DNA from 3 places in the Arthrobacter sp. lap29 genome. Region 3 is predicted to be linked to each of the others. Evidence: predicted binding sites of a transcription regulator. Region 3 holds the regulator's gene; each other region holds the start of a gene.

Region 1 (4,156 bases), on a different contig from region 3:
CCGTGCTGCGAGGATTCTAATAACAGCCTCGGTGACCTCTTCCCACCCACGACGGCGGTGTGAACCTGCCGCTCCTGGCGCCACCGTGAGTACTCTGTTCAGGAGCAGGACGCCTTGACGGGACCAGGCACCCAGATCGCCATGGGTGGCAGGTGGGATGCCCAAGTCAGTGTTCAATTCCTTGAAAATATTGTTCAGGCTCCGAGGCAGCGGATGCGTTGAGCGGTCCACGGAAAACGCCAGACCTACTGAATGCCCCGGTGTGGGGTAGGGATCTTGGCCCACAATCAACACCTTCACCTCGGCCAAGGGGGTGCCCAGGGCGCGCAGCACCTGGGTGGGTAGAGGCAGGAAGCGAGTTCCGGAATCGTACTCATGTTCAAGCATGGCGCCCAAGCTCGCCAAGGTGGCCTCCAAGGAGGCCAATGCTGTGGCCCAATCAGGGGCCATTTGCGTCAGGGGAGCGGATTTCAAGGCGGCAAGGGCCTGCAATTGTGTTCCATCCCAGGGTTCCGGGGCCGGCAGGTCAAAAAGGCTGGGTGCGCTGTCCATGCTCTCCATTGTGGGCCATGGTGGGGGAAGGGGACTTCCTCCACAGCGCCCACTAGCGCCCGGCCCATCCACGCAATCCCAAATGACAGGGCGGTAATTCACCCCTATCATTGACAGAGCGGGCTCATGATTGCTGCCCGAACGGGAGAGACAAGCGGAAAAGGGACTGTTGTGACTGAAGCGCTCCATCACGAGACTGCTTCCGCAGAGCCCTCCGCAGAAACTACCGCAACGCTGGGGACTCCTGTGGGGCTCAGTGCACGCGAGCAGCAGATGCTGGATCTGGAACGCCAATGGTGGAAGTATGCCGGCGCGAAGGAGCAGGCCATCAGAGAGAAGTTTGAGCTCTCAGCGACCCACTATTATCAAGTTCTGAATGCGTTGATCGACACGGAAGCCGCGCTGGCCTATGACCCCATGCTGGTCAAACGGTTGCGTAGACTACGTTTGTCACGGCAACAGGCCCGTTCCGCACGGCGGCTCGGGAACTAACGCACGCCTTCGCCACCGTACCCACAAGGACCACACTGCACAATGAGTAATTACCCGCGGGATGAATTCGACGCCGTCGAGGAGAACTCGGCACGCCACGGCGTCCACCGGTCTTCGATGGAAGCCCAGGGGCGCTCCTTAATGCCTTTGATGATTGTTGGCGTCGCCGCCTTGTGTGTTGGTCTTCTGGCCTTTTTCATCATGCCGAAAATTCTCGGTAACACCACGCCGCCGCCCCTTGTGGCCAACCAAACCACCGCGGCACCGACACTTGCGCCGACGGCGCCTGCCACCACGGCACCCGCCCCGACCGATTCTGCCACCACGAAGCCTACGGAAACGCCGACGTCAACACCCACAGCTGAAGCAACTCCCGAATCAGTGGTTGATAAGAGCGTTACCGTGGCCATCTTCAACGCCACCGGAGTACCGGGACTTGCCGCACGCTACGCCGGTACAGTCCAGGGCGATGGATGGGTTGTGTCACAGTCCTCCAACTGGGGCGGGCAGCCGCAAAATACATCGGTTATTTTCTACAGCGGCCTCGAGCAGAAGGCCAATGCTGTAGCCCTCGGAGGGCTGCTGAATATCACTGAGTTGGTGGATACTGCAGAACTCGGGCTTCCCCTAGCGGTTGTGTTGGGCCCGGGAGCGTAAGTTTTTTACCCTCTGCAGGCCCGGCGCCAGCTGCAGTGAAGCCCTGCGCCAGCTTCGGGAATGCCCGACCCAGCCCCTGCCCGGCCGTTCGCCGCAAGCACATAGTGCCGCTCCCGCTTGCACTCTGAGGTACCGAGTGCTAATTATTGAGTTAGCACTCTGAGGTGGTGACTGCTAATTTCTAGCAGTTTCGCTTTCGTCAGGGTAATAACATTTCCTCACATGGCGAGGGTTTGCCGCTGTTGTATCTATATCAGCAGAAGGCGCATCCGTCCGTCGCGGGCGCCGTGCGAGGAATCTTGAAATTGTCTAATGACTGTCCCGAAAGGACTGAAGCCTCCATGGCCAAGCTCATTGCATTTGATGAAGAGGCACGCCGCGGCCTTGAGCGTGGGTTGAACATCCTCGCCGACGCCGTAAAGGTAACCTTGGGCCCGCGCGGGCGCAACGTAGTGCTGGAAAAGAAGTGGGGCGCACCCACAATCACCAACGACGGTGTCTCCATCGCCAAGGAAATTGAACTTGACGATCCTTATGAAAAGATCGGCGCCGAGCTGGTCAAGGAAGTCGCCAAGAAGACTGACGACATTGCAGGCGACGGCACCACCACGGCCACCGTGCTGGCCCAGGCCCTGGTCAAGGAAGGCCTGCGCAACGTAGCTGCCGGCGCCGATCCGCTGTCCCTCAAACGCGGCATCGAGAAGGCTGTTGCAGCCGTCATCAAGGAACTGCTGGCTTCCGCCAAGGAAATCGAGACCAAGGAAGAGATCGCCGCAACAGCGTCCATCTCCGCCGGTGATCCCGAGATTGGTGCCCTCATTGCTACTGCCTTGGACAAGGTGGGCAAGGAAGGCGTCATCACTGTCGAGGAGTCAAACACCTTCGGCCTGGAGCTCCAGCTCACCGAAGGCATGCGCTTCGATAAGGGTTACATTTCCGCTTACTTTGTAACCGACACCGAGCGCCAGGAAACGGTTCTTGAAGATCCGTACATCCTGATCGTGAACTCCAAGATCTCCAGCGTCAAGGACCTTGTTGCAGTTCTGGAAAAGGTTATGGCTTCGAACAAGCCGCTGCTGATCATCGCCGAAGACATTGAAGGCGAAGCACTGGCCACACTGATCGTGAACAAGATCCGTGGCCTGTTCAAGTCCGTTGCCGTCAAGGCTCCGGGCTTCGGCGATCGCCGCAAGGCTCAGCTCTCCGACATTGCCATCCTCACCGGCGGCCAGGTCATCGCTGAAGAAATTGGCCTCAAGCTGGAAAACACCACGCTTGACCTGTTGGGCAAGGCCCGCAAGGTTGTTGTCACCAAGGACGAGACCACCATTGTTGAAGGCGCCGGCGACGCCGAAGCCATCGCAGGTCGCGTTGCACAGATCCGTGCCGAGATCGAAAACTCCGATTCCGACTACGACCGCGAGAAGTTGCAGGAACGTCTGGCCAAGCTGGCCGGCGGTGTTGCAGTCATCAAGGCCGGTGCCGCAACTGAAGTTGAGCTCAAGGAACGCAAGCACCGCATCGAAGACGCAGTGCGCAACGCCAAGGCAGCTGTGGAAGAAGGCATCGTCCCCGGCGGTGGTGTTGCTCTCATCCAGGCCGGCGTTACCGCGTTTGACTCTCTCGAACTGACCGGCGATGAAGCAACAGGCGCCAACATTGTGCGTGTTGCCATTGACGCTCCCTTGAAGCAGATTGCCCTCAACGCAGGCATGGAGCCTGGCGTAGTGGTGGACAAGGTCCGCTCACTGCCCAACGGCCACGGTCTGAACGCTGCAACCGGCGTGTACGAGGACCTGCTGGCTGCTGGCGTTAGCGACCCGGTAAAGGTAACCCGCTCTGCCCTACAGAACGCGGCTTCCATTGCTGCACTGTTCCTCACCACTGAAGCAGTCATTGCCGACAAGCCTGAGAAGGCTGCCCCGGCTGGCGGCGGCGACGACATGGGCGGAATGGGCGGCTTCTAACCCACCGTCTTATCGCTCAAGTAAAAACACCCCTGCCCCGCGGGCAGTACGATTTCGCAAAAAGCATGCGAAATCCATCTCCGCTACAGGCAGGGGTGTTTTTTCTTTCCCTGACGGCGGGGTGTTGGCGCCCCTTTGGTGCCTGAGTGTCGGTGGAGTCTGAAAGTATGTAACACATGACAATTGTTGCTGCCGCCGATGGTTCGGCTCTAGGAAACCCCGGTCCGGCTGGCTGGGCATGGTATGTAAATGACAACTGCTGGCGTGCTGGTGGTTGGGACCACGGCACCAACAACATGGGTGAGCTCATGGCAGTCCTTGACCTCTTCAAATCCACGGCACACATGCCGGAGGAACCACTGCACATCCTGTGCGACAGTCAGTACGTGATCAACAGCGTCACCAAGTGGATGCCAGGTTGGAAGCGCAAAGGCTGGCGAAAATCGGACGGCAAGCCCGTTCTGAACCTGGACCTTCTCAAGGAGATT
Region 2 (4,156 bases), on a different contig from region 3:
CGTCTTCGAGCTCGCCAACCTTGTGCACCACAACATAGCCGTCATGGCCTGCGTTCTGGGCGATCCAGCGCAGCGGCTGGGCAATAGCCTTGCGCACCAGATCAATGGCGGTTGCGGCGTCGCCGCTCAAGGCGAGAACAGCAGCATCTTCATCAAGTGCCCTACCGGCCTGGACCAGTGCGGAACCGCCACCAGCCACAATGCCTTCTTCCAAAGCAGCACGCGTTGCGGACACGGCGTCCTCAATGCGGTGCTTCTTTTCCTTGAGCTCAACCTCGGTGGCTGCGCCAACCTTGATCACGCCGATGCCGCCAGCCAACTTGGCCAGGCGTTCCTGCAGCTTTTCCTTGTCCCAATCGGAGTCGGTTCGCGCCAGTTCAGCGCGCAGCTGGGCAACCCGTGCTGCGACCTCGTCGGCCGTGCCGGCGCCGTCAACAATGGTGGTGTTGTCCTTGGTGATGGTGATGCGGCGAGCCGTACCCAGCACTTCAAGCCCAACCTGGTCCAGGGACAGGCCGATCTCCGCGGAGACAACCTGTGCACCGGTCAGGATCGCAATGTCCTGCAGCATGGCCTTGCGGCGGTCGCCGAAGCCCGGTGCCTTGACGGCAACAACGTTCAACGTGCCGCGCAAGCGGTTCACGATCAGTGTGGACAGTGCCTCGCCGTCAACGTCTTCAGCAATGATGAACAGCGGCTTGTTCGCGGCAAGTGCCTTTTCCAGCAGCGGCAAAAATTCCTGCAGGTTGGAGATCTTGCCCTGGTTGATCAAAACCAGTGCGTCTTCCATGACTGCTTCCTGGCGTTCTGCGTCAGTGACGAAGTACGGGGACAGGTAGCCCTTGTCGAACTGCATGCCCTCGGTGAGGACCAGTTCGGTGGAGGTGGTGGAGGACTCTTCGATGGTGATGACGCCATCTTTGCCAACCTTCTCGAACGCTTCGGCGAGCAAGTCGCCGATTTCCTGGCTCTGGGCGGAGATGGCAGCAACTTCTGCCACCTGGCCTCCGGCAACCGGGCGTGCGTTCTCCAACAGGCGTGCGGCAATGGCTTCAACGGAAACCTGGATGCCGCGCTTGAGCTCGCCGGGAGCTGCGCCTGCGGCTACGTTGCGCAGGCCTTCCTTGACCAGTGCCTGCGCCAAAACGGTGGCCGTGGTGGTGCCGTCGCCGGCAACATCGTTGGTCTTCGTGGCAACTTCCTTGGCCAGCTGTGCGCCGAGGTTCTCGTACGGGTCTTCCAGCTCCACCTCGCGGGCGATGGTCACGCCGTCGTTGGTGATGGTGGGGGCACCCCACTTCTTATCGAGTACAACGTTGCGACCGCGCGGGCCGAGGGTCACCTTGACGGTGTCCGCGAGCTTGTCAATACCGGCCTCAAGGGCCTTCCGTGCGTCGTCATTAAATGCAAGCTGCTTAGCCATGCGGTGTGTTCCTTTCACGCAAAGACCCCGCGTCCGGCGATTGATCTAGACAGGCTCGATCACCTATCCGGGCACGGGGCTTCACAAAGTGGTTACTGGAGCAAAAGCCGTTACTTAACGACGATGGCCAGTACGTCGCGGGCCGAAAGAACGAGCAGCTCTTCGCCACCGGTCTTCACTTCGGTTCCACCGTACTTGGAGTAGATAACAACGTCGCCAACGGCAACATCGATCGGGACACGGTTGCCGTTGTCATCAACGCGGCCGGGGCCCACTGCCACAACTTCGCCCTCCTGGGGCTTTTCCTTGGCAGTGTCCGGGATAACCAGACCCGATGCGGTAGTCAGCTCTGCTTCGAGCTGGCGAACAACAATACGATCCTCAAGAGGCTTAATAGAGACCGACACTTAGGACCTCTCCTTCACACGTAAATTCTTTGGATGGCTGCAACACTTTCTGCCCATGTTTGGGTGGAACCCAACCGTCGTCGCGGTGCCGGTGATGTTCCCATGGCCAGAAAGATAGGCGCGTTAGCACCCTCAGGGTGAGAGTGCTAACTCTGACTCTAGGGAATTGATTAGCACTCGGTCAAGGCGAGTGCCAGAATTTCCTGCAAAAGTACGACGCCGGCGGGCCCGGTTACGCTCACGGCGCACCGGGGCAGTCACCTTCAGAGACATAAGTTGAAAAATCTTTTCAGACTCCGGCCACGGTGGGAAGATAAGCAAATGAGTCTAGCTCCCGTGCACGTTCGTGATCTGTTGAAATCCTATGGCGCTTTTACCGCGGTAGATGAGATCAGCTTCGACATTCATGAGGGTGAAACTTTCGCGCTGCTGGGCCCCAACGGTGCCGGTAAAAGCACCACCATTGAAATCCTTGAAGGCTACCGTGATAGGACCAGCGGTGACGTTTCAGTACTGGGTGTTGATCCGCAGCATGGGGGCCTGGATTGGAAAGCACAATTGGGGATAGTGCTGCAGTCCAGCGGGGAAAGCGGCAATGTCACGGTGCTGGAGCAACTGACCCACTTTGCCAACTACTACCCCAACCCACGCAAGGTATCCGAGGTCATTGAAGCGGTGGGCCTGACGGAAAAGGCCAAAACCCGGATCAGCAAGCTCTCCGGCGGTCAACGCAGGCGTGTTGATGTGGCGCTAGGCATCATCGGGCGCCCCAAACTTTTATTCTTGGATGAACCCACCACCGGGTTTGATCCTGAGGCCAGGCGCCAATTTTGGGCTCTGATCAACCAGCTCAAGGCCGAGGGGACCACCATTTTGTTAACAACACACTATTTGGATGAGGCGGCAACTCTAGCCGACCGTGCCGGGATCATTCTCGGCGGCAAGCTGGTGGATATAGGCCCCATCAACGAGATTGGCGGAGCCGACGCACGGGTTCCGCTAGTGCGGTGGCGGCAGGACGGCGTCGAACATTCACAACGAACAGCCGAGCCCGCAGCGCTTGCTGCCCGGCTCTACGCTGAGGCCAGCGGCGAAGTTGACTCACTGGAAATTAGCCGCCCGTCCCTGGAAGACATCTATTTGCACCTGGTGGGTAAACACTCGCTCATCAATGCAGAGGAAGGCGCCGTATGAGGACCTTAGAGTTGGGCACCTCCCGAATCCTTTATGAGCTCAAGTTGTACTTTCGGCAGGGCGATTCGGTGTTTTTCACGTTCCTGTTCCCGATCCTGATGCTCTCGGTTTTTGCTGTGGCGTTCAGTACTAGCGGGAATCTTGGTGCGGCCCCTGATGGCTCCGGCGGCATCAGCTTTGCGGCTTTTTATGTGCCGGGGATGGTGGCTGCGGGCATGCTGCTCAGTGGCGTGCAGAACCTGGGCGTGGACATTGCTGGCGAGAAGGGAGACGGCACACTTAAACGCTTAGGCGGCACTCCCCTGCCCGTGTTCTCCTATTTTCTGGGCAAGATCGGCATGGTTCTGATCAGCTCGGTCCTGCAGGTCACACTGTTGCTGCTTGTGGCCCATTTCGCGTTCAACGTGGAGCTTCCCACTGCACCAGAGAAGTGGCTGACCTTCGCCTGGGTGTTTCTGTTCGGCGTGATTACTAGCTGCGTTTTAGGCATCGCCCTCTCGGCACTTCCGCGGACAGGCAAGAGCGCCACCGCCGTGGTCATCCCGATTGTGCTGCTGCTGCAGTTCATCTCCGGGGTCTACTTGAACTTCGCGCAGTTACCCGGCTGGTTGCAAGACTTTGCTAGCATCTTTCCGCTGAAGTGGATGGCTCAAGGGATGCGCAGCGTGTTCCTGCCAGAGTCCTTCGAGGTGATGGAGCCCTCCGGGAGCTGGGATCTGGGTCTCGTGGCACTAGTTATGGGAATATGGCTGGTGTTTGGTTTACTCCTGTGCCGCGTCACGTTCCGCTGGATCCGCAAGGACAGCTAACCCGCACCTCTGGACGCTCGGTTACATTCTGTGGCATGCCCGAAGCACGCTATCCCAGTAATGGCGAGAAAAATGGGAACGCTATCCCCACTCGGTGGGATAGCGTCCCCGAAAAACGCACCATTGCTGGGAGAGCGTTGGGTGGGAGGGACGGCAGGCGGGAATGGATCGCCGTCGTGCTCTTAGTAGTAGACGGCGAGCGGCCCGCGGGGGCCCTCGATGACCTGCACCGGGGTGTCAAAGACGCGACTCAGGACCTCATCGGTCATGATCACCTCCGGTGTGCCAAACTCTGTCACCACACCGTCCTTCACGGCACAGAT
Region 3 (4,156 bases):
GCTGGTGTCCAGGTTGTCCGAAGGGCTGGCTGTGGACACACTCTCGCCCACGGCACGCAAAGCCATTGCCGGGCTCATCGCACAGGAACTGGTGGACCCGCTCAAGGTTTTCGCCGGCACTTTGGTGCTCACGCTCAAGGGCAGGCTCCTGGGCGATGCCGTGACACGGGCGCTCTTAGACTAACCGTGGCTAAGGCCGGCTAAAGCCACTTCCGGTCTAGCTACCCGTGCAATCTGGTGCTGTTTTTCAGTTACTTGATCAGTTACTTGATCAGCCGCGGGTTGAGCGGGTAGCGGTAGGGCTGGCCACTGTTGACACGTACGGCGCCGATGATGGAGAACACCGTCAGGAAGGCCCAGATCAGCAGCGCCAGCAGGGAAAAGATGGTCCCGCTTCCTGGGCTGATCGCGTGGGCAATGATAGCCACAATGTTCAGCAGGACAGCCAAAGCTGTCGGGATCAAGGTGAAGTTCAGGGCTTCCTTGGACTCCTGTGCTGTAAATCGGCCGCGGGCAGCCAAGAATTTATAGATCAGCAGCGAAGGTACACACCCAAGAATTCCGCCACAGTGGGACATGAAAGCCCACTGCTTATCTTCGGAGGGGGTGAGGGGCTGCTGGGGTGCAACATTGCTCTGGTTAACCGGGTGGTTCACAATCTCAGGCCTTTCAGCATGCGCAACTACGGGCATGGTGGATTATTGCCCTCACTCTAGGATACGGGTGCCGTCAAAAAATCAATGACCTCTTCGACCCGGCCCAGCAGGGACGGCTCCAGATCTGAGTACGAACCCACCCGTGACAGCAATCTCGCCCAGCCCAGTCCAATGTCCTCAGCGGTAGTGTGGGGCCAGCCGAAGGCCTTCAGGATGCCCAGCTTCCACTCCATTGTTCTAGGCACTACAGGCCATGCCGGGATGCCCAGAGTAGCAGGCTTGATAGCCTGCCAGACATCTACATATGGGTGTCCCACCACCAGCACGTTCTTGGATACCCCGGGCTTCTTCATGAGATTGCCCACAATGCGTGTTTCTTTGGAACCGGGCACCAAATGGTCCACCAAAATGCCCAACCTGCGCTGGGGTCCCGGGCCAAAATCGGCCACCGCGGCGGCCAGGTCATCGATCCCTCGGAGAGGTTCTACTACGATCCCCTCCACCCGCAGATCGTCTCCCCAGACCTTCTCCACCAGTTCGGCGTCGTGCTTGCCCTCCACCCAAATCCGACTGGCCTTGGCCACCTTGGCGCGGTCCCCCATAACTTTGACGGAGCCAGATGCGGTACGCAGGGCCTTCTTGGGTGCGGCTGTGGTGGGTGCGATGAGCTCAATCGGCTCACCCTCGTACAGAAAGCCAAATCCCAGCGGGAAGGCGCGGATCTTTTCGCGCCTGTCGGCGAGTTCCACAATGTGCATGCCGCCGGACTTTTCCAGACGGACCACCGCGCCCACCCAGCCTGTTTGCACGTCCTCTACAACAAGGCCGGAACGGGCTTCAACCTTGCGCAGGATTCGGGGCGGCGGGGCACTGAGGTCCTGGGGACCCCACTGATGGTGGGACACGTCACTGAAATGCATGCAAAAACCTGACTCTTGACGCTCAGGGCAACGCTCATGGCGAACGCTGCAGGATGAAAAGCCATGCTATCGCGTGCCGGGGCCGCTCTTGAGGCGGCACACTTACGCGGTTCATAGTGCGCGTCTGCGGAGCGTGTCGAGAACGTGGCGGGAACCGGTGGGCCATGGGGGTGCCGTGGAAAGGTATTAGACTTAGCACTTGGTTGGGTAGAGTGCTAAAAGTTGTTTTCTAAAAGATGTTCTGACATTCCCGCCTTGTCAAGAGTCCAAGGGGATATGGGTGCAGAGCGTAAGGCTGAAAGGAGGTGCCGGGCATGAGTGAACCACGTAAGTTGGAAGTTCTGCGGGCCATTGTCGAAGACTATGTGCATTCACGGGAACCCGTCGGCTCCAAAGCACTCGTGGAACGGCACCATCTGGGAGTTTCCAGTGCCACTATCCGCAATGACATGGCCGCGCTGGAAGAAGAAGGGCTGATCACGGCCCCGCACACCAGTTCCGGGCGCATCCCCACTGACAAGGGCTACCGGCTCTTCGTGAATCAGTTGGCCTCCGTTAAGCCACTTTCAGCCGCTGAACGCCGAGCCATCTCTGTGTTGTTAGATGGGCCCACCGATCTGGATGACGTCCTCGAGAGGACAGTGCGGACCCTGGCCCAGCTGACCAACCAAGTGGCGGTTGTCCAGTATCCGCGCACCACTGCGGCCACTGTGCGCCACATTGAGTTTGTCTCCTTGGCAGCGCATCAAGTGCTAGTGGTCCTGATCTTGGCTTCTGGCAAGGTAGAACAAAACGTCATCGATATTGGTGCCGCCGTTGATGATGACATCCTGGCCGGATTGCGCAAAGTGTTTATGGCCAGTTTGAACGGACTCACTGTGGCCCAATTGCCCAGCGCTGTCTCCAAAGTTCCCCTCGATGTCCCCTTGGGAGAGCATGCTGTGGCTGCACGCTTGGCCCAGGGTTTGGCGCTATTGGCGCACAACGCCCGTGAAGACCGGATTGTCATGGCAGGCACCGCCAACCTGGCCCGGTCAAACAATGACTTCCCCCTGAGCATCGGGCCCGTCCTTGACGCACTGGAGGAACAAGTGGTGCTACTGAGGCTGCTTGAAGCCATGGCCCAAGACTCCTTGGGTATGTCTGTGGTGATTGGACGGGAAAACCCGCACGATTCCCTCGCGGAAGCCTCAGTGGTGGCCACCAGCTACGTCCGTGGTGAGAACGCCAAGCTTGGTGTGGTGGGTCCTACCAGAATGGATTACCCCAACACCATGGCCAGCGTTCGCGCCGTGGCCCAGTACCTTTCGAGAATTTTGGCCGGCTAAGCGGCCACCGTTTCAACAAAAGAGAGCATTACTTTGAGTAACCATTACGATGCATTGGGCGTCGCCCGCGACGCAACGGCCGAGGAAATCAAGAAGGCCTACCGCAAGCTTGCACGCAAACTCCATCCGGACGTCAATGACGCCGCGGATGCTCAGGATCGCTTTAAGGCTGTAACACACGCCTATGAGGTCTTGTCTGACCCGCAAAAGCGCCGCATCTATGACACCACGGGTAACGAAAACGGCAATGACGCAGGTGGCGGTGGCGGCGGCTTTGGTGGCGAGGGCTTCGCCTTCCAGGACATCTTTGAAACCTTCTTCGGCGGTGCCGGTGGCGGTGGCGGCGGAGGGCGTGGTCCCGCATCACGTATGCGCCGCGGCCAAGACGCCCTCATCAGCGTGCGCGTGGACTTGCGCGAGGCCGTCTTTGGCGTCAACAAGAAGCTTGAAATTGACACCGCCATCACCTGCCCCACCTGCGAGGGCAGCTGCTGCCGCCAGGGAACGGCACCCACCACCTGTGACATTTGCCATGGCAGTGGCCAGATTCAACGCCCCATGCGCTCCATCTTGGGCAATGTCATGACCCTGGCTACCTGCAACTCCTGCCAAGGCTTCGGCACCATGATCGTGGACCCGTGCAACGAGTGCATGGGCGAAGGCCGTATCCGCGATCGCCGCACGCTGACCATCAAGGTCCCTGCAGGAGTGGGCACCGGGACCCGGATCCAACTCGCCAACCAGGGCGAGGCCGGACCGGCAGGTGGCCCCTCAGGCGATCTGTACGTGGAGATGAAGGTCAATAACGATCCCAGCTTTGTGCGTGAAGGCGATGACCTGCATGCCACACTCAGCGTCCCCATGACCGCTGCCGCACTGGGCACAGAGCTGAACTTCGAGACCTTCGATGGTGAGCAGCCCATCAGCATCAAGCCCGGCACCCAGGCAGGGGAAGTCATCAACCTGCGCAGCCTGGGGGTGACCCACCTGCGTGGCTTTGGCCGTGGAGACTTGAAGGTACACATTCACGTGGAGACACCCACCAAGCCCGACGCCGAGCAGGAAGCCCTCCTGAAGCAACTGGCAGCCCTGCGCGGGGAGACCTTCACCGAAGGGAAACTGGTCTCCAGTGGCGGCATGTTCGCCAAGCTGCGTGATAAGTTCGGCAACAACTAAACCTCATGAGTAACCCAGTCTTCTACGCCAACCCTGCAGAGCTCTCCGGGTTGCTGCCCGGCGCACACTTCACCCT

Evidence for each region. Region 3 encodes HrcA, which represses chaperone genes, less so after heat shock. Its sites were predicted from a motif close to TTNGCACTCGNNNNNNNCGAGTGCNAA; they were not measured.
Region 1: the regulator HrcA is predicted to act here: its motif matches at 1,853-1,879, upstream of groL (chaperonin GroEL).
Region 2: the regulator HrcA is predicted to act here: its motif matches at 2,001-2,027, upstream of groES (co-chaperone GroES).

Annotation. Positions count from the first base shown of each region.
Region 1 covers NZ_JAUCEK010000004.1:399,860-404,015, reverse strand. The annotation lists gene RY113_RS09445 (uracil-DNA glycosylase) at 1-552, opposite strand, end outside; gene RY113_RS09440 (DUF3263 domain-containing protein) at 787-1,044, shown strand; gene RY113_RS09435 (LytR C-terminal domain-containing protein) at 1,087-1,701, shown strand; gene groL (chaperonin GroEL) at 2,043-3,668, shown strand; gene RY113_RS09425 (ribonuclease HI family protein) at 3,845-4,156, shown strand, end outside.
Region 2 covers NZ_JAUCEK010000011.1:50,007-54,162, reverse strand. The annotation lists gene groL (chaperonin GroEL) at 1-1,423, opposite strand, end outside; gene groES (co-chaperone GroES) at 1,534-1,830, opposite strand; gene RY113_RS16575 (ABC transporter ATP-binding protein) at 2,152-3,024, shown strand; gene RY113_RS16570 (ABC transporter permease) at 3,021-3,833, shown strand; gene RY113_RS16565 (ATP-binding cassette domain-containing protein) at 4,016-4,156, opposite strand, start outside.
Region 3 covers NZ_JAUCEK010000002.1:343,767-347,922, forward strand. The annotation lists gene hemW (radical SAM family heme chaperone HemW) at 1-184, shown strand, start outside; gene RY113_RS04715 (DUF4870 domain-containing protein) at 264-692, opposite strand; gene RY113_RS04720 (DUF3097 domain-containing protein) at 713-1,561, opposite strand; gene hrcA (heat-inducible transcriptional repressor HrcA) at 1,891-2,904, shown strand; gene dnaJ (molecular chaperone DnaJ) at 2,938-4,080, shown strand; gene RY113_RS04735 (16S rRNA (uracil(1498)-N(3))-methyltransferase) at 4,086-4,156, shown strand, end outside.